One region of the Citrobacter farmeri genome, then DNA from elsewhere that is predicted to be linked to it. Evidence: predicted binding sites of a transcription regulator. Region 1 holds the regulator's gene; each other region holds the start of a gene.

Region 1 (5,835 bases):
AAACCGTACCGCTGGGGAGGCACGTCGCCGCGCACCGGTTTCGATTGCAGCGGTCTGGTCTATTACGCCTATAAAGATCTCGTGAAATTCCGTATTCCGCGCACGGCAAATGAGATGTATCACCTGCGTGATGCCGCGCCGATTGACCGTGAGGAATTGAAAAATGGCGATCTGGTGTTCTTCCGCACTCAGGGACGCGGCACCGCCGACCACGTTGGCGTTTATGTCGGCAACGGCAAATTTATCCAGTCGCCGCGCAGCGGTCAGGAAATCCAGATCACGTCGCTCAGCGAAGATTACTGGCAACGCCACTACGTTGGCGCTCGCCGGGTCATGACCCCCAAAACCATTCGTTAAAACTTTACCCTGTTGTTAACGCAACAGGGTAAGTTCATCTTTTGTCTCACCTTTCAATTTGCTACCCTATCCTTACGCACAATAAGGTTATTGCGCGAAATACTATTAATAATAAGGAGAGAAGCAATGTCGTTCGAATTACCTGCACTACCGTATGCCAAAGATGCGCTTGCGCCGCATATTTCCGCCGAGACGCTGGAATATCATTATGGCAAACACCATCAGACCTATGTCACTAACCTGAACAACCTGATCAAAGGCACCGCCTTCGAAGGGAAATCACTGGAAGAGATCGTACGCAGCTCAGAAGGTGGCGTGTTCAATAACGCCGCTCAGGTCTGGAACCACACGTTCTACTGGAACTGCCTCGCACCGAATGCGGGCGGCGAACCAACCGGCAAACTGGCTGACGCGATTGCCGCCTCTTTTGGCAGCTTTTCAGAGTTTAAAGCGCAGTTTACTGATGCGGCTATCAAAAACTTCGGTTCTGGCTGGACCTGGCTGGTAAAAGGAAAAGATGGCAAGCTGGCCATCGTTTCAACCTCCAACGCCGGTACGCCGTTGACCACCGACGCTACCCCGCTGATGACCGTCGACGTGTGGGAACATGCGTATTACATTGACTACCGCAATGCGCGTCCTGGCTATCTGGAGCATTTCTGGGCGCTGGTGAACTGGGAGTTTGTCGCGAAGAACTTCGCCGCATAAAGAAGATAACGCAGAAGAGACTCTCTTCTGCGTTTTTGCCCTGCCGTTAACCTGCGACACACACCTGTTCAGGCTGCTTTCTCGCCGAGACAAACACCAGCAACAGCGCCATACCTGCCACTATCGCCCCCATGACCGGAACAAAACTGTAGCCTAACCCGCCTGAAATGACGGCCCCACCGGCGGCGGCGCCCAGCGCATTCCCAAGGTTAAACGCACCAATGTTCACAGAAGATGAGAGGCCAGGCGCTTCATGAGCCACACGCATGACGCGCATTTGCAGCGGAGGCACTACCGCAAAAGTCGCCGCCCCCCATACCACCATACCGATCGCCGCCCCCAGTTCATTTTGTGCCAACAAGGGGATGGCCAACATAATCATCATCAGCAGCAGCAAAAAGCCCTTCAGCGTACCGTTAACCGAGCGATCGGCCAGTTTGCCACCGAGGTAGTTACCAATGGAAAAGCCCACGCCGATCAGAACCAGCATCCCGGTAACAAAGGCCGGAGTGGCATGGGTGATGCTTTGCAGGACGGGTGAAATATAGGTATACAGCGTAAACATTGCGCCCGCCCCCAACACGGTGGTCAGCAGCGCAGAAAGCACCTGAGGACGCATTAACACCGCGAGCTCTTTTTTCACTTCCGGTCGCGCCCCGGCACCGCCTTTCGGCAACGAGAAAAAGAGACTCAGCATTGAAATCACGCCCAGACCCGCGGTTGCCATGAACGACATTCGCCAGCCGATGGTTTCACCCAGCCAGGTCGCCGCCGGAACGCCGCCGATGTTGGCGATGGTCAGCCCCATAAACATCGTGGCAACGGCGCTGGCCTGTTTGTGCTTCGGCACCACGCTGGCTGCCACAACGGAACCCAGGCCGAAGAACGCGCCGTGGTTAAGGCTGGTTAAAATGCGTGACAGCATCAGTGTGGTGTAATCCGGAGAAATCGCCGAGAGCACGTTACCAAGCGTAAAGATAGCCATCAGAAAAATCAGCGCATTACGTCGCCCGCGATGTGACAGCAGCAGCGTCATCAGCGGTGCGCCGACCATCACGCCGACCGCATAGGCGCTAATCAGCATACCAGCCGCAGGAATAGACACATCGACACCACGCGCGATGACGGGTAATAGCCCCATCGGCGAGAATTCGGTCGTGCCGATGCCGAATGCGCCGATAGCCAGCGCCAGTAACGGATAATTAATTTTCATGCAGTGATGACTCCGGCTCTTCGCGACGGATCGCGATGCTTAACTAAGAGTCAAAAGCATGACATCAATCACAAAAAAAGAGAAGTTAACAAAAATACAAAAGACTTTTGCAGATTCAATAACAATATGGCAGGAGGTTCGAGGGAGCAGACACTCCCCCGAGGGGAAATCAATGCATTGCCGCTGTCAGACCGCCAGCAACGATTAAAGCCAGAACAATAAACGTGGTCACTAATGAAAATTTCAGATCGGTGCTCATCAACTTTTCTCCTTTTTATTCCCACACAAAAAGTGATATAGCGCATTTTTGCACACTTGAGTGCAAAAATCTCCCACGATTTAGAGTGATATGTGCTTTTAATACTTCCCCTTTTCGTTAAGATCAGCCAAAATTCGACGCTTACTTGATTAGCGTACCGGCCATTGACCCCTTCCTGACGCTCTGTGGCGTTTTCCCGTCATGCCGCACCCACGATGTTGCGCACAGGATGAGTAAAGGCAAACGTTTACTTGCGTATTTTAATGTTCAGGTTGGGTCTGGAGTGAGATTTAATGGCAACAATTAAAGATGTAGCGAAACGCGCAAACGTTTCCACTACAACCGTATCACACGTAATTAACAAAACGCGTTTCGTCGCTGAAGAAACACGCAATGCAGTGTGGGCGGCAATCAAAGAATTGCACTATTCCCCCAGCGCTGTTGCCCGTAGCCTGAAGGTAAACCATACCAAGTCTATCGGTTTGCTGGCGACCAGCAGCGAAGCCCCCTACTTTGCCGAAATTATTGAAGCGGTTGAGAAGAACTGCTTCCAGAAGGGCTATACCCTGATCCTTGGTAACGTCTGGAACAATCTGGAAAAACAGCGTGCCTATCTGTCCATGATGGCGCAAAAACGCGTTGATGGTCTGCTGGTGATGTGTTCCGAATATCCCGATCCCCTGCTTTCGATGCTGGAAGAGTATCGTCATATCCCGATGGTGGTTATGGACTGGGGCGAAGCCAAAGCCGACTTCACCGATACCGTAATTGATAACGCCTTTGAAGGCGGTTATATGGCTGGCCGCTACCTGGTCGAACGCGGACACCGTGAAATTGGTGTGATTCCGGGGCTGATGGAACGCAATACGGGCGCTGGCCGTCTGGCCGGTTTTATGAAAGCGATGGATGAAGCGCTGATTAAAGTGCCAGAGAACTGGATTGTACAGGGCGACTTCGAGCCTGAATCCGGCTACCGCGCCATGCAGCAAATTTTGTCGCAAGCGCATCGCCCAACGGCGGTCTTCTGTGGCGGCGATATTATGGCAATGGGTGCCCTTTGTGCCGCCGATGAGATGGGCCTTCGCGTACCGCAGGACGTATCGCTGATCGGCTATGACAATGTGCGCAACGCCCGCTTCTTTACGCCAGCATTGACCACCATCCACCAGCCTAAAGATTCCCTGGGTGAGACAGCCTTTAACATGCTGCTGGACCGTATCGTCAATAAGCGCGAAGAGTCGCAGTCCATTGAGGTCCACCCGCGCCTGGTGGAGCGTCGCTCCGTTGCGGATGGTCCTTTCCGCGACTACCGTCGCTAAACGTCTTCTGCGGGAGTCTCGTCAGGCTCCCGCAACCACTCTTTGTTCAGCGTTTCGCTGTCTCCCAGATAGTCAAGCAGCCAGATTAGCGCGGGTGACATATCATTCTGCTGCCAGGTCAGGCAACACCCCGCATCCGGGAAAGGGTTCTCCAGGTTCAATGCCACCCACTGTCTCTTATTGAGATACGGCTTGGCAAAATGCGTCGGCACCATACCGACACAAAGCCCGGCGCTGATACAGGTCGCGGAGGAATCCCAGTCCGGAACCACCACCCGCTTCTGGTTGTCCAGCAACCAGGTCACGCGTTTCGGCAGCGTGCGGGAGGTATCTTCCAGTACCAGTGACGGCCAGTTGCGCAACGTGTCATCACTGAGAGGCCCGCTCATGGCGGCCAGCGGATGTGTGCTGGCAACGACACAACACCAGCTCAGCTTGCCCATATCGCGGAAGGTGTATCGTCCTCCGACCGGGATCGCCTGGGTTGCGCCGATAGCGAGTTCAACCCTGCCATCTGACAGCGCGTCCCAGACGCCGTTGAACACCTCCTGAAAGACCAGCAACTCCACGTCATCAAAGTGGCGGTAAAAATCGACAATCAGCTGTCGCGTACGCTCCGGGCGCACGATATTGTCCACTGCGATGGGAAGTTGTCCGCGCCAGCCGTTGGCGATCTGCTGACACTGCTGGCGCGTGATCTGCATTTTTTTGATGACAGAGCGACCTTCTTTCAAAAACCAGGCTCCCGCCGGGGTCAGCACGACATCGCGGTGACGACGTTCAAAGAGCGGAACCGCCAGCCACTCTTCCAGTTGGCGGACCGTATAGCTGACCGCCGAGGGCACCCGGTGCAACTCCTGAGCGGCGGAACTGAAACTACCGTTGCGCGCTACGGCATCAACCACTTCCAGCGCATATTCTGACCACATAATCTGCCTACAAAATTTTTGAATGCAATAAACAAATATTACCGTTTCACAAGCCGAAATTCACTCCCTACACTCTGCGCCAGTGTCATTCATTAAAATTAGAGAACAACTATGCAACCAGGAAAAGGGTTTTTAGTCTGGCTGGCAGGACTCAGCGTGTTGGGTTTTCTGGCAACCGACATGTATTTGCCCGCTTTTGCCGCCATTCAATCTGACCTGCAAACACCGGCATCTGCCGTCAGCGCCAGCCTGAGTCTTTTTTTAGCGGGCTTTGCCGTCGCGCAACTGCTGTGGGGACCGCTCTCGGACCGCTATGGCCGTAAACCGATCCTGCTACTGGGTCTGTCCATCTTCGCCCTCGGTAGCCTGGGTATGCTGTGGGTCGAAAGCGCGACGGGATTGTTGGTTCTGCGCTTTATTCAGGCAGTGGGTGTCTGTGCGGCGACAGTCATCTGGCAGGCGCTGGTCACCGATTACTATCCTTCGCACAGAATTAATCGCATTTTCGCGACGATCATGCCGCTGGTCGGGCTGTCCCCTGCACTGGCGCCGTTATTAGGAAGTTGGATCCTGACCCATCTTTCCTGGCAGGCGATCTTTGCCACGCTGTTTATCATCACGCTGCTGCTGATGGTGCCTGCACTGTTTTTAAAACCGACTTCCCGGGCGCGCGACGACAGTAAAGATAAACTGACCTTCACCACACTGCTGCGCGCGAAAACGTATCGCGGCAACGTACTGATTTACGCGGCGTGTTCTGCCAGTTTCTTTGCGTGGCTGACCGGCTCGCCGTTTATTCTGAGTGAAATGGGCTACAGCCCGGCGGTGATTGGCCTGAGCTATGTGCCGCAGACCATCGCCTTTCTGATTGGCGGCTACGGTTGTCGCGCCGCGCTGCAAAAATGGCAGGGGCAACAGCTTCTGCCCTGGCTGCTGGTTATCTATGCGCTTAGCGTGGTGGCGACATGGGCCGCAAGCTTTATTCATCACATCACGCTTGCGGAGATCCTGATCCCCTTCTGCGTGATGGCGATAGCCAATGGCGCTATT
Region 2 (5,835 bases), 1.2 Mb from region 1:
CCAAAGATAGATGTATCCGCTATGTTCCTGGCGCAGCACGTTTTGCAGTGCAGCCAGTAAAGAGGCGTTATCCCCCGGCCAGAAACTTGCGAAAGTTTCGTCGTCAGGAAGATAAAGTGGCAAAGAGAGCTGTGCCGGTGTGTTCAGAGAGACCTCAATCCAGATTTCATTCAATCGCGATGAGTTTACCACAGAATTCTGTCGTGTTAGAAACCGGGCAGCATCACTGCCCGGATCCCTTTTACTGCTGCGGCGTATCCGCATCTTTCGCGTCCAGCACCACTTCTTCCGGGCGAAGGACAGAGATTAGCTTGAAGATCAGGCTCAGCGCGATCCCAACGATTGTCGCCAGCGCCATCCCTTTCAGTTCCGCCGCGCCAATGTGCACCTTCGCACCGCTGACGCCGATGATCAGGATCACGGAGGTCAGGATCAGGTTCTGCGCCTTGTTGTAATCCACTTTCGATTCAATCAACACGCGAATACCGGACGCGCCGATCACCCCATACAGCAGCAATGATACCCCGCCCATCACCGGCAGTGGGATGATCTGAATCGCCGCCGCCAGTTTGCCGACGCAGGAGAGCAGGATGGCAAAAATCGCCGCTCCGCCGATCACCCAGGTACTGTAAACACGCGTGATTGCCATCACGCCAATGTTCTCACCGTAGGTGGTGTTCGGGGTGGAGCCAAAGAAGCCGGAAATCACCGTCGACAGACCGTTGGCAAACATCGAGCGATGCAGGCCTGGATCGCGAACCAGATCTTTTTTGACGATATTCGCTGTCACCACCAGGTGACCAACGTGTTCGGCAATCACCACCAGCGCCGCAGGCAGAATGGTCAGAATAGCGAACCACTCAAAGCGAGGGGTGTAGAAGGTCGGCAGTGCAAACCAGTGCGCCTCGGCAATCGGTGTGGTATCGACCACGCCCATCGCAAACGACAACGCATAACCTGCCAGTACCCCAATCAGGATAGGGATGATCGCGAGGAAACCACGGAACAGCACCGAGCCGAACACGGTCACCGCCAGCGTCACCATCGAGATAATGATGGTCTTAGAATCCGCAGTTTGTCCTTCCGCTGGCAGCAGTCCGGCCATACCGGCGGCAACACCTGCCAGCTCCAGACCAATGACGGCAACGATTGCGCCCATGGCAGCAGGAGGAAACATAACGTCCAGCCAGCCCGTACCGGCTTTCTTCACAATGAAAGACACCAGGCAGAACAGCACGCCACACATGATGAAACCGCCCAACGCCACTTCATATCCCAACGGCAGCAACAGCAAAACCGGTGAGATAAAGGCGAAGCTTGAGCCTAAATAGGCCGGGATTTTTCCTTTACAGATAAAGAGATAGAGCAATGTCCCGATCCCGTTGAATAACAGAACGGTGGCCGGGTTAATATGAAACAGAACTGGCACCAGCACGGTTGCGCCAAACATGGCGAACAGGTGTTGCAAACTAAGCGGGATTGTCTGTAAAAGCGGCGGTCTTTCACTCACCCCGATAGCACGGCGCGTCATAGTGTTTTCCTCTGAGTGTGTTTGTTATGAGTCGTTGAGTTGTTTTATTCAAAAAAAAGCCGACTCTTAAAGTCGGCTATTTATTAGTTATTCACTTACTTGGTACCAAAAATCTTATCGCCGGCATCACCAAGCCCCGGAATAATGTATCCGTGCTCGTTTAAGCCCTGGTCGATCGATGCGGTGTACAGTTCCACATCCGGATGCGCTTTTTCCAGCGCGGCGATGCCTTCCGGCGCCGCCACCAGCACCAGCACTTTGATGCTGCTGCAGCCCGCTTTTTTCAGCAGATCGATGGTTGCGATAACGGAACCCCCGGTCGCCAGCATGGGGTCGACGATCAGCGCCATGCGCTCGTCAATATGAGAAACCAACTTCTGGAAATACGGAACCGGCTCCAGGGTCTCTTCGTTACGGTACATGCCGACCACGCTGATACGTGCGCTCGGTACGTTTTCCAGCACGCCGTCCATCATCCCCAAACCTGCACGCAGGATAGGCACGACGGTAATTTTTTTGCCTTTAATTTGATCGACTTCGACCGGACCATTCCAGCCTTCAATGGTCACTTTTTCAGTTTCCAGGCCCGCAGTCGCTTCGTAAGTCAGCAGACTGCCTACTTCCGAGGCGAGTTCACGAAAGCGTTTGGTGCTGATATCGTTTTCACGCATCAGACCTAGCTTGTGTTTGACGAGTGGGTGTTTGACTTCCACGATCTTCATACTCTTCTCCTTTCCTCAGACGAGTGGCAACCACAAAAAAATCGCCGGATTATACCGCTTTTCCTCTCTGACGCAACATAACGTATGCATGACCTGGATCAAGCAAAGTGGTATACGTTTGGGTGATGAGTATAAAACATGCCCCGCATTCCGTGCGGGGCAGTGTATCAAGTGGCTGAAATCAGAGGGATTCACCGTTGCTTTTTATCACCTGCTGATACCAGGCGAAAGATTTTTTGGGCCGCCGGGCCAGCGTCCCGCTACCGTCATTATTTTTATCAACATAGATAAATCCGTAGCGTTTTTTCATCTCTCCCGTTCCCGCCGAGACCAGGTCGATGCATCCCCATGGGGTGTAACCCATTAGATCCACGCCATCCTCTTCTACCGCTTTTTTCATCTCACGAATATGCGCCGCCAGATATTCAATCCGATAGCTGTCATCAACAGTGCCGTCAGGCTGTTGGACATCGATCGCGCCAAAGCCGTTCTCAACGATAAACAGCGGGAGCTGATAGTGATCCCAGAACCAGTTCAGCGAATAGCGCAGCCCCACCGGATCAATCTGCCAGCCCCAGTCCGATTTCTGTACGTAGGGGTTGGAAACCAGGCTTTTGCTCTCGTCGTAATCGAGCTGCGGATTATCGTCCGTCGCTTTAGTGGCAAATGACATGTAGTAGCTGAAGCCGATGTAATCCACACAGCCTTCAGACAGGGCAACGCGGTCTTCCTCTGTAATATCGAGGTCAAACTCGCGGCGCGCAAAATAGTTGAGGATATGCTGCGGATATTTTCCCCGGACATGCACATCGGTAAACCAGTAGCGACGGTGCATGGCATTCATCGCCATCATCATATCGTCCGGCGCGCAGGTCAGTGGGTAGACAGGACACATGGCGATCATGCAGCCGATCTGTAACGACGGATTAATGTCGCGTGCGGCTTTCACCGCCAGCGCACTGGCCACTAACTCGTAATGCGCGGCCTGGTACATCACGGGTTCACGATCTTCGCCAGGCTGATACTTCAGGCCGGAGTTAGTAAACGGCGCAAAGTCTTCATGGAAATTGGCCTGGTTGTTGATCTCATTAAACGTCATCCAGTACTTCACTTTGTGCTGATAGCGCGTGAAGACCACTTTTGCAAAGCGGACAAAAAAGTCGATCAGCTTCCGATTGCGCCAGCCGCCATACTCCGTCACCAGATGATAGGGCATTTCAAAATGCGACAGGGTAATCACCGGTTCAATGCCATACTTCAGGCATTCATCAAACAAATCATCATAAAATTTCAGTCCGGCCTCGTTTGGCTGTGCTTCATCCCCAAGCGGGAAAATACGCGTCCAGGCAATGGAAGTGCGAAAACATTTAAAGCCCATTTCCGCGAACAGCCTGATGTCCTCTTTGTAGCGGTGATAGAAATCGATCGCTTCGTGGTTAGGGTAATTTTTTCCTGGCAGAACGCCATCGGTGATTTCGCGCGCCACACCGTGAGCTCCTGCCGTCATCACATCGGCAACGCTAACCCCTTTTCCTCCTTCCTGCCAGCCGCCTTCTAGTTGGTGAGCGGCAACCGCCCCACCCCACATGAAATTCGCATTAAATCCAGACATAGTTTCCCTCGTTGATTCGCAATGGCAAAACAGAAACCGGTTTCAGTAAGATACTGAGCAATCCCATCCATGCTTTCAAGGAGGAAACTGAACCCGGTTTCATTTTCGTGGCTCAGGTCATAAAAACGAAGCATTGCGAAGAAAATGCTGCAAAACTCGACAGATAAAAACGGATGTAACACAGGCTCGCAAACGTTTGCTTTCCCTGTTAGAATTGCGCCGAATTTTACTTTTACCGTAAGAAAACGTGGGGAACCAGGCAGTGACCGATAAAACCTCTCTTAGCTACAAAGATGCCGGTGTTGATATTGACGCGGGTAATGCTCTGGTGGATCGAATCAAAGGCGTAGTGAAGAAAACTCGCCGCCCGGAAGTCATGGGTGGTCTGGGTGGCTTCGGTGCGCTGTGCGCATTGCCGCAAAAATATCGTGAACCAGTACTGGTTTCCGGCACTGATGGCGTAGGGACAAAACTGCGTCTGGCGATGGATCTGAAACGTCACGATACCATCGGTATCGATCTCGTGGCGATGTGCGTCAACGACCTGGTGGTTCAGGGTGCTGAACCGCTGTTTTTCCTCGACTACTATGCCACCGGCAAACTGGATGTGGATACCGCAGCCAGTGTGATTCAGGGGATCGCAGAAGGTTGTCTGCAGTCCGGCTGTGCGCTGGTCGGTGGGGAAACCGCGGAAATGCCAGGGATGTACCACGGTGAAGATTATGACGTCGCGGGTTTCTGCGTCGGCGTGGTAGAAAAATCAGAAATCATTGACGGTTCCAAAGTGACCGATGGCGATGTGCTGATTGCCCTGGGTTCAAGCGGCCCGCACTCTAACGGTTACTCACTGGTGCGTAAAATTGTAGAAGTCAGCGATTGCGATCCGGAAACGACGGATCTGGAAGGCAAGCCACTGGCCGACCACCTGCTGGCGCCGACCCGTATCTACGTGAAATCGATTCTGGAACTGATTGAGAAAGCTGATGTACATGCCATCGCACACCTGACCGGCGGCGGCTTCTGGGAAAACATTCCGCGCGTCCTGCCGGACAACACGCAGGCGGTGATCGATGAGTCTTCCTGGCAGTGGCCAGCGGTCTTTAACTGGCTGCAGAAGGCCGGTAACGTCAGCCAGCATGAAATGTATCGTACCTTTAACTGCGGTGTCGGCATGGTCATTGCCCTGCCAGCGGCAGAAGTGGACAACGCCCTTGCCCTGCTGAAGGCGAAAGGTGAAGACGCGTGGAAAATCGGCGTCATCAAAGCGTCTGACTCCGCGCAGCGTGTGGTTATTGAATAATGAATATTGTGGTGCTTATTTCCGGTAACGGAAGCAATTTGCAGGCGATTATTGATGCCTGCAAAGAGAAGAAAATCAACGGCACCCTTCGGGCAGTATTCAGCAACAAGGCCGATGCGTTCGGCCTTGAGCGAGCCAGAAAAGCGGCAATCCCTGCCCATACGCTGACGGCTGACCAGTTTTCCAGCCGCGAAGCGTTTGACCGTGAACTGATCCTTGAGATCGACGCTTATGCGCCTGACGTGGTCGTACTGGCCGGTTTTATGCGCATTCTGAGCCCGGCGTTCGTCGCACACTACAACGGGCGACTGCTGAATATTCACCCTTCCCTGCTGCCCAAATACCCTGGTTTGCACACCCACCGCCAGGCACTGGAAAATGGCGATGAGGAGCATGGCACTTCGGTCCACTTTGTGACTGACGAACTCGACGGCGGGCCGGTCATTTTGCAGTCCAAAGTTCCGGTCTTTGAAGGCGATGACGAAGATGAAATCACCGCTCGCGTTCAGGTACAGGAACACGCCATTTATCCGCTGGTGGTCAGTTGGTTTGTGGACGGTCGCCTGAAAATGCATGATAACGCCGCCTGGCTGGACGGTGTTCGTCTGCCACCACAAGGCTACGCTGCCGACGAATAAAACTGTGCCGGATAGTGGACGTCATCCCTTAT
Region 3 (5,835 bases), 2.2 Mb from region 1:
TTTTCGCGAAATAGATTACACGCGTCCAACCTGTATTCTGATGGGTCAGGAAAAAACCGGTATTACGCAGGAAGCGCTGGATTTAGCGGATCAGGATATCATCATCCCCATGATCGGCATGGTTCAGTCGCTTAACGTTTCTGTCGCCTCTGCGCTGATTCTTTACGAAGCACAGCGCCAGCGGCAGAACGCCGGAATGTACCTTCGCGAAAACAGCATGTTGCCGCAAGACGAACAGCAGCGCTTGTTGTTTGAGGGCGGCTATCCCGTGCTGGCAAAAGTCGCCAAACGCAAGGGGCTGCCCTACCCGCATATCAATCTGCAAGGCCAAATTGAAGCCGATGACGCCTGGTGGTCCACCATGCAGGCGGCGAAATAAATCATGAGTGGGCGCCTGTTAGATGCTGTCCCGCTCAGTTCACTCACTGGCGTTGGCGCAGCGCAAAGCAGCAAGCTGGCGAAAATTGGTCTGCATACCGTGCAGGACCTGCTGTTACACCTCCCTCTGCGCTATGAAGACCGAACCCAACTCTATCCCATCGGAGAACTGCTGCCCGGCGTTTATGCCACCGTTGAAGGGGAAGTACTGAACTGCAATATCACCTTCGGGGGTCGCCGGATGATGACCTGTCAGATCAGCGACGGTTCCGGCATTCTGACAATGCGCTTTTTCAACTTTAGCGCGGCGATGAAAAACAGCCTCGCGACCGGACGGCGCGTACTGGCTTACGGTGAAGCGAAACGCGGGAAGTACGGTGCGGAGATGATCCACCCGGAATACCGGGTACAGGGCGATCTCAGTACGCCGGAGTTGCAGGAAACCCTCACCCCGGTTTATCCCACCACTGAAGGTATCAAGCAGGCGACACTGCGTAAACTCACCGACCAGGCGTTGGATCTGCTGGACACCTGCGCCATCGCTGAACTTCTGCCGCCGGAATTATTACCGGGCATGCTCAGCCTGCCCGAAGCGCTCCGCACGCTGCATCGCCCACCGCCAACGCTACAGTTAAGCGATCTCGAAACTGGTCAACATCCGGCACAGCGTCGTCTGATCCTGGAGGAGTTACTGGCACATAACCTGAGCATGCTGGCGCTTCGTGCGGGCGCGCAGCGCTTCCATGCCCAACCGCTGCGCGCCAACGACAAGCTGAAAAACCAACTGTTAGCCTCGCTGCCTTTTAAGCCAACCGGTGCGCAGGCCCGCGTGGTGGCGGAAATCGAGCACGATATGGCGCTCGATATCCCGATGATGCGTCTGGTGCAGGGCGATGTCGGCTCCGGTAAAACGCTGGTCGCCGCGCTCGCAGCCCTGAGAGCGATCGCACATGGGAAACAGGTCGCATTGATGGCACCAACCGAGTTGCTGGCGGAACAGCATGCCAATAACTTCCGTAACTGGTTTGCGCCTCTTGGCGTAGAGGTCGGCTGGCTGGCAGGGAAACAAAAAGGGAAAGCTCGCCTCGCGCAACAAGAGGCGATCGCCAGCGGGCAGGTGCAGATGGTGGTGGGAACGCACGCGATTTTCCAGGAACAGGTGCAGTTCAACGGTCTTGCACTGGTCATCATCGACGAACAACACCGGTTTGGTGTACATCAGCGCCTCGCGCTGTGGGAAAAAGGCCAGCAGCAGGGTTTCCATCCGCATCAGTTGATCATGACCGCTACCCCCATTCCACGAACGCTGGCGATGACCGCCTACGCGGATCTCGATACCTCCGTCATTGACGAACTGCCGCCCGGACGTACCCCCGTCACGACGGTTGCTATTCCGGATACGCGCCGCAGCGACATTATTGATCGCGTCCGCAACGCCTGTACGCAGGAAGGTCGCCAGGCCTACTGGGTCTGTACGCTGATTGAAGAATCTGACCTGTTAGAAGCGCAGGCAGCCGAAGCCACGTGGGAAGAGCTGAAACTCGCCCTGCCGGAACTGAACGTCGGCCTGGTCCACGGGCGCATGAAACCGGCCGAGAAACAGGCGGTGATGGCGGCGTTTAAACAGGGCGATCTTCACCTGCTGGTCGCCACCACGGTGATCGAAGTGGGCGTGGATGTCCCTAATGCCAGTCTGATGATTATCGAAAACCCGGAGCGTCTGGGTCTCGCGCAGTTACATCAGTTGCGTGGTCGCGTAGGGCGCGGCGCGGTGGCTTCCCACTGTGTGCTGCTCTATAAAGCCCCATTGTCCAAAACCGCACAGCTGAGGTTGCAGGTACTGCGTGACAGCAACGATGGCTTTGTGATTGCGCAAAAAGATCTCGAAATTCGCGGGCCCGGTGAATTGTTGGGTACGCGGCAGACGGGGAATGCGGAATTTAAGGTGGCAGATTTACTGCGCGATCAGGCCATTATTCCGGAAGTTCAGCGCATTGCACGTCACATTCATGAACGTTACCCACAAGAGGCAAAGGCGTTGATCGCGCGTTGGATGCCGGAAACAGAACGCTATTCTAACGCCTGATGGCGATGCAAAAGCGCAGTGGTTCATCACCACCGCACCTTCTCGTTATTGCGCAAAAATAGGCAACAGCAGATACAGCTTAATCACCAGCGCGTTGACGATATCGATGAAAAACGCACCGACCATTGGCACCACCAGAAAGGCCATATGTGAAGGCCCGAACCGCTCGGTAATCGCCTGCATGTTGGCAATTGCCGTTGGCGTCGCCCCCAGACCAAACCCGCAATGGCCCGCCGCCAGCACGGCTGCATCGTAGTTTTTGCCCATCATCCGCCAGGTCACCACTATCGCGTACAGCGCCATAAAGATGGACTGCACCACCAGGATTGCCAGCATTGGCAGAGCCAGTGAAGCCAGTTCCCACAGCTTCAGGCTCATCAACGCCATGGCCAGAAACAGCGACAGGCTGACGTTCCCGAGAACGGACACCGCGCGCTCAAAAACGCGATAAAAGCCCACCGCTGCCAGGCCGTTACTGACAATCACGCCGACAAACAGCACGCAGACAAACGTAGGCAGCTCAAACACCGTTCCCACCAACAGTTGCGCAACAATCCGACCGACGGTCAGACAGATAGCGATAAGTGCAATGGTTTCGATCAGTACCAGAGAAGTGATCATGCGCCCGACGTCCGGTTTTTCAAACGCGGTAGGCACCGCCTGATCGTCAGGCATACCGTCCGGTGTCGTCGAGTGTTTGACCAGGTAACGCGCAACAGGCCCGCCAATCAGACCACCGAGGATCAAACCAAAAGTAGCGCACGCCATCGCCACTTCAGTCGCGTTAGCAAAGCCGTAGCGTTCGATAAACAACTTGCTCCAGGCCGCGCCGGTACCGTGTCCGCCAGACAGCGTGATCGAGCCGGCAATCAGCCCCATCAGTGGATCAAGTCCCAGTAGGCTGGCCATCCCAATGCCGATGGCGTTTTGCATCAGCAGCAACCCCACCACGACGATCAGGAAAATCCCCACTACGCGACCGCCTGCCCGCAGGCTGGCGATGTTGGCGTTTAAACCGATAGTAGCAAAAAATGCCAGCATCAGCGGATCGCGCAACGTCATATCGAAGTTCACTTCCCAACCCATGCTCTTTTTCAGCACCAACAGGGCCAGCGCCACCAGCAGCCCGCCGGCAACAGGTTCTGGAATCGTGTATTTCTTAAGAAAGGAGACTGACTGAACCAGTTTACGCCCCAGCAGCAACGTCAGCGTTGCGGCAACGAGGGTTGATAAGGTATCGAGTTGAAACATACAAAGCTCCTTGAGTACGTCTGAATCAGTTACGCACGATGTCTTATTCCTGAGGCTATTTTTAGCTTTTAATGATAATTCGGCATGGATTTTAAGCAGAAAAGCGCGGAAAGTTATATAAAAATGTGATTTTATCTATTTTAAATATTAAGAACGTTCACTCGCAAACGTTTGCTTTTACCCTCTGCTCAGATAAAATGCCCGCTTTGCTATCACGGGATTATCACTGATGTCTGTTAACACCCTCGAGTCCGAAAATGCGCAACCGGTTGCTCAGACTCAAAACAGCGAACTGATTTATCGTCTTGAAGATCGCCCGCCGCTTCCACAAACCCTGTTTGCCGCCTGTCAGCATCTGCTGGCAATGTTCGTTGCGGTGATTACGCCGGCGCTGCTCATCTGTCAGGCGCTGGGGTTACCGGCTCAGGATACGCAACACATTATCAGTATGTCGCTGTTCGCCTCCGGCGTGGCCTCCATTATTCAGATTAAAGCATGGGGTCCGGTAGGTTCGGGGCTGTTATCGATTCAGGGCACCAGTTTTAACTTCGTGGCACCGCTGATTATGGGCGGTACGGCACTAAAAACCGGTGGCGCAGACGTTCCCACCATGATGGCGGCGCTGTTTGGTACTCTGATGCTGGCCAGTTGCACAGAGATGGTACTCTCGCGCATCCTGCATCTCGCGCGTCGAATTATCACCCCGCTGGTCTCAGGTGTGGTGGTAATGATCATCGGCCTGTCGCTGATTCAGGTGGGGTTGACGTCTATCGGCGGTGGCTATGCCGCAATGAGCGACAACACCTTCGGCGCACCTAAAAACTTGATGCTGGCAGGCGTTGTGCTGCTGCTGATTATTCTGCTCAACCGTCAGCGAAATCCGTACCTGCGCGTGGCTTCACTGGTTATCGCCATGGCTGCAGGTTATGCTCTGGCGTGGTTCATGGGCATGCTGCCGGAAAACAGCGCGCCAGCCTCCCAGGAACTGATCATGGTCCCGACGCCGCTGTACTACGGTCTGGGCATTGACTGGAACCTGCTGCTGCCGCTGATGTTGGTATTTATGATCACCTCACTGGAAACCATCGGCGATATCACCGCAACGTCCGACGTTTCCGAACAGCCCGTTTCAGGTCCACTGTATATGAAACGTCTGAAAGGGGGGGTTCTGGCGAACGGCCTGAACTCATTCGTCTCTGCAGTCTTTAACACCTTCCCGAACTCCTGTTTCGGACAAAACAACGGGGTCATTCAGTTGACTGGCGTGGCCAGTCGCTACGTTGGCTTCGTGGTTGCGCTGATGCTGATCGTACTCGGTCTGTTTCCGGCAGTGAGTGGTTTTGTGCAGCATATTCCTGAGCCGGTACTCGGCGGGGCTACGCTTGTCATGTTCGGGACTATCGCGGCGTCTGGCGTGCGTATCGTTTCCCGCGAACCGTTGAATCGCCGCGCGATCCTGATTATTGCGCTGTCGCTGGCAGTCGGTCTTGGTGTTTCTCAGCAGCCACTGATCCTGCAGTTCGCACCTGACTGGGTGAAAAACCTGCTCTCTTCCGGAATCGCTGCCGGTGGTATCACCGCTATCGTACTGAATCTGATTTTCCCGCCTGAAAAGCAGTAAACACGTTGCGACGGTGATTCAACTTCGCCGTCGCTATCATACTCTTTCACGATTCCTGCCTTGAGGATTGCGCGTAAATCGTGCATAACTCAACTATGTGCACTTCGCAGGATGGAAGACCATGAAATTTATTGGAAAGCTGATTCTCTACGTGCTGATCGCCCTTCTGGTGGTGATTCTCGGCCTCTATTTCCTGCTGCAAACACGCTGGGGCGCGGAACACATCAGTACCTGGATATCTGAGCACAGCGACTATCGACTGTCCTTTGAGGCGATGGACCATCGTTTTTCTTCTCCTTCGCATATCCTGCTGAAAAACGTCACCTTTGGGCGCGACGGCCAACCAGCCACGCTCGTGGCAAAAACGGTTGATATTGGCCTGAGCACTCGCCAGCTGACGCATCCACGACATGTCGATACGATCCTGCTACAAAACGGCACTCTGAATATTTCTCCTCAGACGGCACCGTTTCCCTTCCAGGCCGATCGCCTGCAGTTA
Region 4 (5,835 bases), 1.7 Mb from region 1:
GCTGTCGCCCAGCAGAACATTGAACAACTGCATGATATTTTCACGGGTGGTGGTTTCGTCGAGCGTCATCCCTACCGCGTTATGAATATCACTGCGCAGGTTGATTTCTGCCGCTTGCGCACGCGCCAGCACCGCCGCTTTGTCCGCCACTTCCACGCACAACGTGTCGAAATAGTGGGCGTGGCGCAGTTTCAACCCTTTCTGTTGCAGGCCTGCCGCCAGAATGTCGGTCAGACGGTGAATACGATTCGCAATGCGTTTCAGACCAACGGGGCCATGATAAACGGCATACAGACTGGCAATATTCGCCAGCAGCACCTGAGAGGTACAAATGTTGGAGTTCGCTTTCTCGCGGCGAATATGCTGCTCACGAGTCTGCATCGCCATGCGCAGCGCGGTATTGCCCGCCGCATCTTTCGATACACCGATAATACGGCCAGGCATGGAGCGTTTGAATTCATCTTTCGCGGCGAAGAATGCCGCGTGCGGGCCGCCGTAGCCCATCGGTACACCAAAACGTTGCGCAGAGCCGAAAACAATGTCCGCACCCTGTTTGCCCGGTGCGGTCAGCAGAACCAGAGCCATAAAATCGGCAGCAACGCTGACAATCACTTTGCGTGACTTCAGTTCACTCATCAGCGCGCTGTAGTCGTGGACTTCACCGGTGGTTCCCACCTGCTGTAACAGCACGCCGAACACATCCTGGTGATCCAGCACTTTCGCCGCATCATCCACAATCACTTCAAAACCAAAGGTTTCTGCGCGCGTGCGCACAACATCCAGCGTTTGTGGATGCACATCCGCGGCCACGAAGAAACGGTTCGCGTTTTTCAGTTTGCTGATGCGTTTCGCCATCGCCATCGCTTCTGCAGCCGCGGTAGCTTCATCGAGCAGCGAAGCGGAGGCCATATCCAGACCGGTCAGATCCAGCGTTACCTGCTGGAAGTTCAACAGCGCTTCCAGACGCCCCTGCGACACCTCCGGCTGATAAGGCGTATAAGCGGTGTACCAGCCAGGGTTTTCCAGCATGTTGCGCAGGATAACGGGCGGCAGCTGCACGGCGGTATAACCCATGCCAATGTATGACGTGAAGCGCTTGTTACGCCCGGCGATGGCCTTTAATTCTGCCAGCGCAGCGTATTCGGTCGCCGCTTCGCCAACCTGCGGCGGGGTCGCGAGCTGAATGTCTTTCGGCACAATCTGGCCGATCAACGCATTTAACGACTCAGCGCCAACCGCATTCAGCATCTCTTGCTGCTGCGCGGCGTCCGGTCCGATATGGCGTTCAATGAAAGCGCCGCTGTTTTCAAGCTGGCTTAACGTCTGTGTCATGGGCGATGGTTCCTGAAACGTGCAGTGAATCGTGATTGTCTGACTGGTTTGCCCGGTAGCGCTTACGCTTACCGGGCCTGGGCGCGATCTGTAGGCCGGATAAGCGTAAGCGCCATCCGGCATAAGCGTATTTATTCGTCTTCGAGCAGAGCTTCGTACGCTGTCGCGTCCAGCAGAGAGTCCAGTTCACTCTCATCGCTGGCTTTAATTTTGAAGATCCAGCCACCGGCGTACGGCTCGCTGTTCACCAGTTCCGGGGAGTCGCTCAGCGCGTCGTTAACAGCCACGATTTCACCGCCGATCGGCGCATAAATATCAGAAGCGGCTTTGACGGACTCAGCAACCGCGCAGTCGTCGCCGGCGCTCACGGTCGCGCCGACGTCCGGCAGGTCAACAAAAACCATATCGCCCAACAGTTCCTGAGCGTGTTCGGTGATGCCAACGGTGTAAGAGCCGTCAGCTTCTTTGCGCAGCCATTCGTGTTCTTTGCTGTATTTCAGTTCTGCTGGTACGTTGCTCATCAATCAATCTCCAGAAAAGGATGAATCACGCAACGGCTTTGCCGTTACGCACAAAAACAGGTTTAGTCACTTTTACCGGCATTTCGCGGTTGCGAATCTGCACAATGACCGTTTCGCCAATGCCCGCCGGCACGCGTGCCAGCGCAATGCTATAGCCCAGCGTCGGTGAGAAAGTACCGCTGGTGATAACGCCTTCCAGTTGATTACCCTGGGCATCAGTGAAACGTACCGGCAGTTCGTTACGCAGAACGCCTTTCTCGGTCATCACCAGACCTACCAGCTGTTCGTGGCCTTTTTCCCGCTGCACTTCCAGCGCTTCGCGACCGATAAAGTCGCGGTCAGTCGGTTCCCAGGCGATGGTCCAGCCCATATTGGCCGCCAGCGGAGTGATCCCCTCGTCCATCTCCTGACCATACAGGTTCATACCCGCTTCCAGACGCAGCGTATCGCGCGCGCCCAGACCACACGGCTGTACGCCCGCTTCTACCAGTGCACGCCAGAAATCCGCCGCCTTTTCATTCGGCATCGCAATTTCATAGCCTGCTTCACCGGTGTAACCGGTCGTGGCGATAAACAGGTCACCCGTTTGCACACCGAAGAACGGTTTCATACCTTCAACGGCTTTGCGCTGCTCGTCAGTAAACAGGGATGCCGCCTTCGCCTGCGCGTTTGGCCCTTGCACTGCAATCAGCGACAGGTCATCACGCACGGTAATGTCGATGGCATAAGGTTCTGCGTGTTGGGTAATCCAGGAGAGGTCTTTTTCGCGGGTGGCGGAGTTTACAACGAGGCGGAAGAAGTCTTCGGTAAAGTAATAAACAATCAGATCATCTATCACGCCGCCCGAGGCGTTGAGCATACCGGAGTAAAGGGCTTTGCCGGTTTTCGTTAGCTTTGCCACGTCGTTCGCCAGCAGATAACGCAAGAACTCCCGGGTGCGACTGCCGTGTAGATCGACGATGGTCATGTGCGACACATCAAACATCCCGGCATCGGTACGGACCGCATGGTGCTCGTCGAGCTGAGAACCATAATGTAGCGGCATCATCCAACCGTGAAAATCGACCATGCGGGCACCGCATAGCGTGTGTTGTTCGTACAAAGGAGTCTGTTGAGCCATCTTGTCCTCATTGAATAAGCGGGGCTGACCACCCTTTCACGGCGAAAATTGTCGCCACGAAACCCGGCATCGATGCCACTCATGGGCCCCGACGCAAACGTTCTCTTTGCCCCTGAACTTACCACCGAAATCCACACTAAACCATAAAACAAAATTAACCATCACATTAGCTTATGACTAAAAACCGCCAAAACATCATCAGCATAAAAAACCAAGTAATACGCAAATAACACAGACAAATGACAATCAACACCACTAAAATGACGAACATAACGGCATTAAACGCTAAAAAAATGTCAAAACTGGCGTTATGAAAAAATCACGACATTAGAAAATATAATGCGAAAAGAAGGGTGAAATTAGTTTATTTCAAATGAGGAAAGCCCCCCGGCGACGTCGCCGGGAGAAGGAAATGTGACGGGTCTCAAATTCTTTAAACGAGGTGAATTCTTAGCGAAGCCACTCAGGCAGATCGTTTAATCCCATTGCCTGACGGAGAAGTTGCGGTTTTACACCCGGAAGGGAATCAGCCAGTTTCAGCCCCATATCACGCAGCAGTTTTTTCGCCGGATGACTTCCCGCAAACAGCTCGCGGAACCCCTGCATGCCCGCCAGCATCATCGCAGCGCTGTGCTTACGGCTTCGCTCATAGCGACGCAAATAGAGGTACTGGCCGATGTCTTTACCCTGGCGATGCAGACGTTTGAGTTCATCCACCAGTTCTGCTGCATCCATAAAGCCGAGGTTCACGCCCTGCCCAGCCAGTGGGTGAATAGTATGCGCAGCGTCGCCGACCAGCGCCAGACGATGCGAGGCGAACTGACGCGCATAGCGTCCCGTCAGCGGATATACCTGGCGTTCACTCTCTACGCTGCACAACCCCAGGCGATTATCAAAGGCGATATTCAGCGCCTGATTGAAGGTCTCTGCACTGGCCTGCTGCATGCGCTCAGCTTCTGCGGGGGAAAGTGACCAGACGATGGAGCATAAATGCGGATCACTGAGCGGCAGAAACGCCAGGATACCTTCACCATGAAACACCTGACGGGCAACGGCACCGTGTGCTTCTTCGGTACGAATGGTCGCGACCAGCGCATGATGCCGGTAATCCCAGAAGGTCAGTGGAATGTCCGCTTTATTGCGCAGCCACGAGTTTGCCCCATCGGCACCTATCACCAGACGCGCCGTGAGCATGGCGCCATCTTTCAGCGTCAGGAAGACTTCGTTTTCGCCCCATGCCACCTGCTGCAATTCGGCAGGTGCCATCAGCGCGATATCGGAGGATTGCTGCGCTTTTTGCCACAGCGCATAATGGATAACCGCATTCTCCACGATATGGCCCAGATGGCTGTAACCCATACTTTGGTCATCAAATTCAATACGGCCAAAGCTGTCTTTATCCCACACTTCCATCCCGTGATAACAACTGGCGCGACGAGCCACAATGTCTGACCAGACGCCCAGGCGGGTAAGCAGTTTTTCACTGGCGGCATTGATCGCCGATACGCGAAGCGCGGGAGCGGCATCCGCCGCCAGCGGTTGCGGTTCGCGCTGTTCGAGCACAGCGACACGTAAACCGCTGCCCTGCAATCCGCACGCAACAGCCAGACCAACCATGCCTCCGCCCACGATTGCTACATCAACACTTTGCACTGTTTACTCCTGAAAATCGGAAATCGCCATCGGGCGTCATGTTCGTATAAATGCCGGATGGCGCTTCGCCTGTCCGGTCTGGAGGGTATGTTTATCGCGCCACCCAACCTAACGTCCGTTGCGCAAACGCATCACGGGCGGGAGGGCATAATTCCATGGTCATCAACCCCACGTTGCGCCCGACAACCAGCGGCGCCCAACGGTTGGCAAACAAATGGACCAGACTGTCCGTCACGCCGACCGTGGCCAGGCGATCCCCCTGACGACGCTGTTGATAGCGCGCGAGCACGGCGTAGTCGCCAACGTCCCTGCCCGTCGCCTGCGCTTCGGTGAGCGTTTCGGCGAGGCTCATGACATCACGCAGGCCAAGGTTAAATCCCTGCCCCGCAATCGGATGCAATGTCTGCGCGGCATTTCCCACCAGTACGGTGCGATGCGTGAATGCCTTCGCCGCCGTGGTGAGGGAAAGCGGATACGCGCTGCGTTTGCCCGCCTGTGTAATTCGTCCCAACCGCCAGCCGAAAGCCGCCTGTAGTTCACGACAGAAGCGTTCATCCGACCAGCTCAGAATCTCCTCACGCTGTTCCAGCGGATGGCACCACACCAGCGAACAGCGCCCTTCAGACATCGGCAACATCGCCAAGGGGCCGTGCGCCGTAAACCGCTCAAACGCACGACCGTTATGGGCAACCGCAGTTGAGACGTTAGCGATCACCGCCAGTTGCTCATAGGGCTCCTGCTGCCAGTCAATGCCGCAGGCGGTTGCCAGCGCAGAACGCGTCCCATCCGCCGCCACCAGCACGCGTCCGGCGATCGTTTCGCCCGTTTCCAGCGTGACATTCACCTGTTCCTGGGTGCGTGACACGCTGGCAACCCGGTCCGGGCAGTGCAACGTGACGCCTGGCGCTTTACGCAGTAGGGCAAACAGCCGCAGCCCTACGTCGTGCAGTTCAACCACCTGCCCCAGCGCCGGAATGCGATAATCATCCGCGTCGAGCGTCACAAACCCGGCATGTCCCCGATCGCTGACGTGAACCGTATGGATCGCGGTGGCACAATCGGCAATCGCCTGCCAGACACCGATTCGTGCCAGTTGTTGGCAGGTTCCCGCTGCAAGCGCAATCGCCCGGGCATCAAACCCGGGATGACTGTCCGCTTCAGGGGCGGTCGCTTCGATCAGATGAACCGGCAGTGTCCCCTGACTTAACC

The links. Region 1 encodes PurR, which represses purine synthesis genes. Its sites were predicted from a motif close to CANGCAAACGTTTGCNTG; they were not measured.
Region 2: the regulator PurR is predicted to act here: its motif matches at 2,361-2,378, upstream of upp (uracil phosphoribosyltransferase).
Region 3: the regulator PurR is predicted to act here: its motif matches at 3,876-3,893, upstream of gltS (sodium/glutamate symporter).
Region 4: the regulator PurR is predicted to act here: its motif matches at 3,064-3,081, upstream of gcvT (glycine cleavage system aminomethyltransferase GcvT).

What each region holds. Positions count from the first base shown of each region.
Region 1 covers NZ_CP077291.1:2,493,974-2,499,808, forward strand. Annotated here, with positions in the region: gene I6L53_RS11690 (C40 family peptidase) at 1-357, shown strand, start outside; gene sodB (superoxide dismutase [Fe]) at 484-1,065, shown strand; gene I6L53_RS11700 (MFS transporter) at 1,112-2,278, opposite strand; gene cydH (cytochrome bd-I oxidase subunit CydH) at 2,448-2,537, opposite strand; gene purR (HTH-type transcriptional repressor PurR) at 2,831-3,856, shown strand; gene punR (DNA-binding transcriptional activator PunR) at 3,853-4,785, opposite strand; gene punC (purine nucleoside transporter PunC) at 4,897-5,835, shown strand, end outside.
Region 2 covers NZ_CP077291.1:1,289,264-1,295,098, reverse strand. Annotated here, with positions in the region: gene I6L53_RS05985 (DnaA inactivator Hda) at 1-147, opposite strand, end outside; gene uraA (uracil permease) at 242-1,531, opposite strand; gene upp (uracil phosphoribosyltransferase) at 1,627-2,253, opposite strand; gene I6L53_RS05970 (6-phospho-beta-glucosidase) at 2,435-3,865, opposite strand; gene purM (phosphoribosylformylglycinamidine cyclo-ligase) at 4,128-5,165, shown strand; gene purN (phosphoribosylglycinamide formyltransferase) at 5,165-5,803, shown strand.
Region 3 covers NZ_CP077291.1:4,712,380-4,718,214, forward strand. Annotated here, with positions in the region: gene trmH (tRNA (guanosine(18)-2'-O)-methyltransferase TrmH) at 1-379, shown strand, start outside; gene recG (ATP-dependent DNA helicase RecG) at 383-2,464, shown strand; gene gltS (sodium/glutamate symporter) at 2,510-3,715, opposite strand; gene xanP (xanthine/proton symporter XanP) at 3,945-5,336, shown strand; gene I6L53_RS22285 (AsmA family protein) at 5,458-5,835, shown strand, end outside.
Region 4 covers NZ_CP077291.1:781,846-787,680, reverse strand. Annotated here, with positions in the region: gene gcvP (aminomethyl-transferring glycine dehydrogenase) at 1-1,332, opposite strand, end outside; gene gcvH (glycine cleavage system protein GcvH) at 1,464-1,853, opposite strand; gene gcvT (glycine cleavage system aminomethyltransferase GcvT) at 1,879-2,973, opposite strand; gene I6L53_RS23755 (hypothetical protein) at 3,300-3,350, shown strand; gene ubiI (FAD-dependent 2-octaprenylphenol hydroxylase) at 3,424-4,626, opposite strand; gene ubiH (2-octaprenyl-6-methoxyphenyl hydroxylase) at 4,718-5,835, opposite strand, start outside.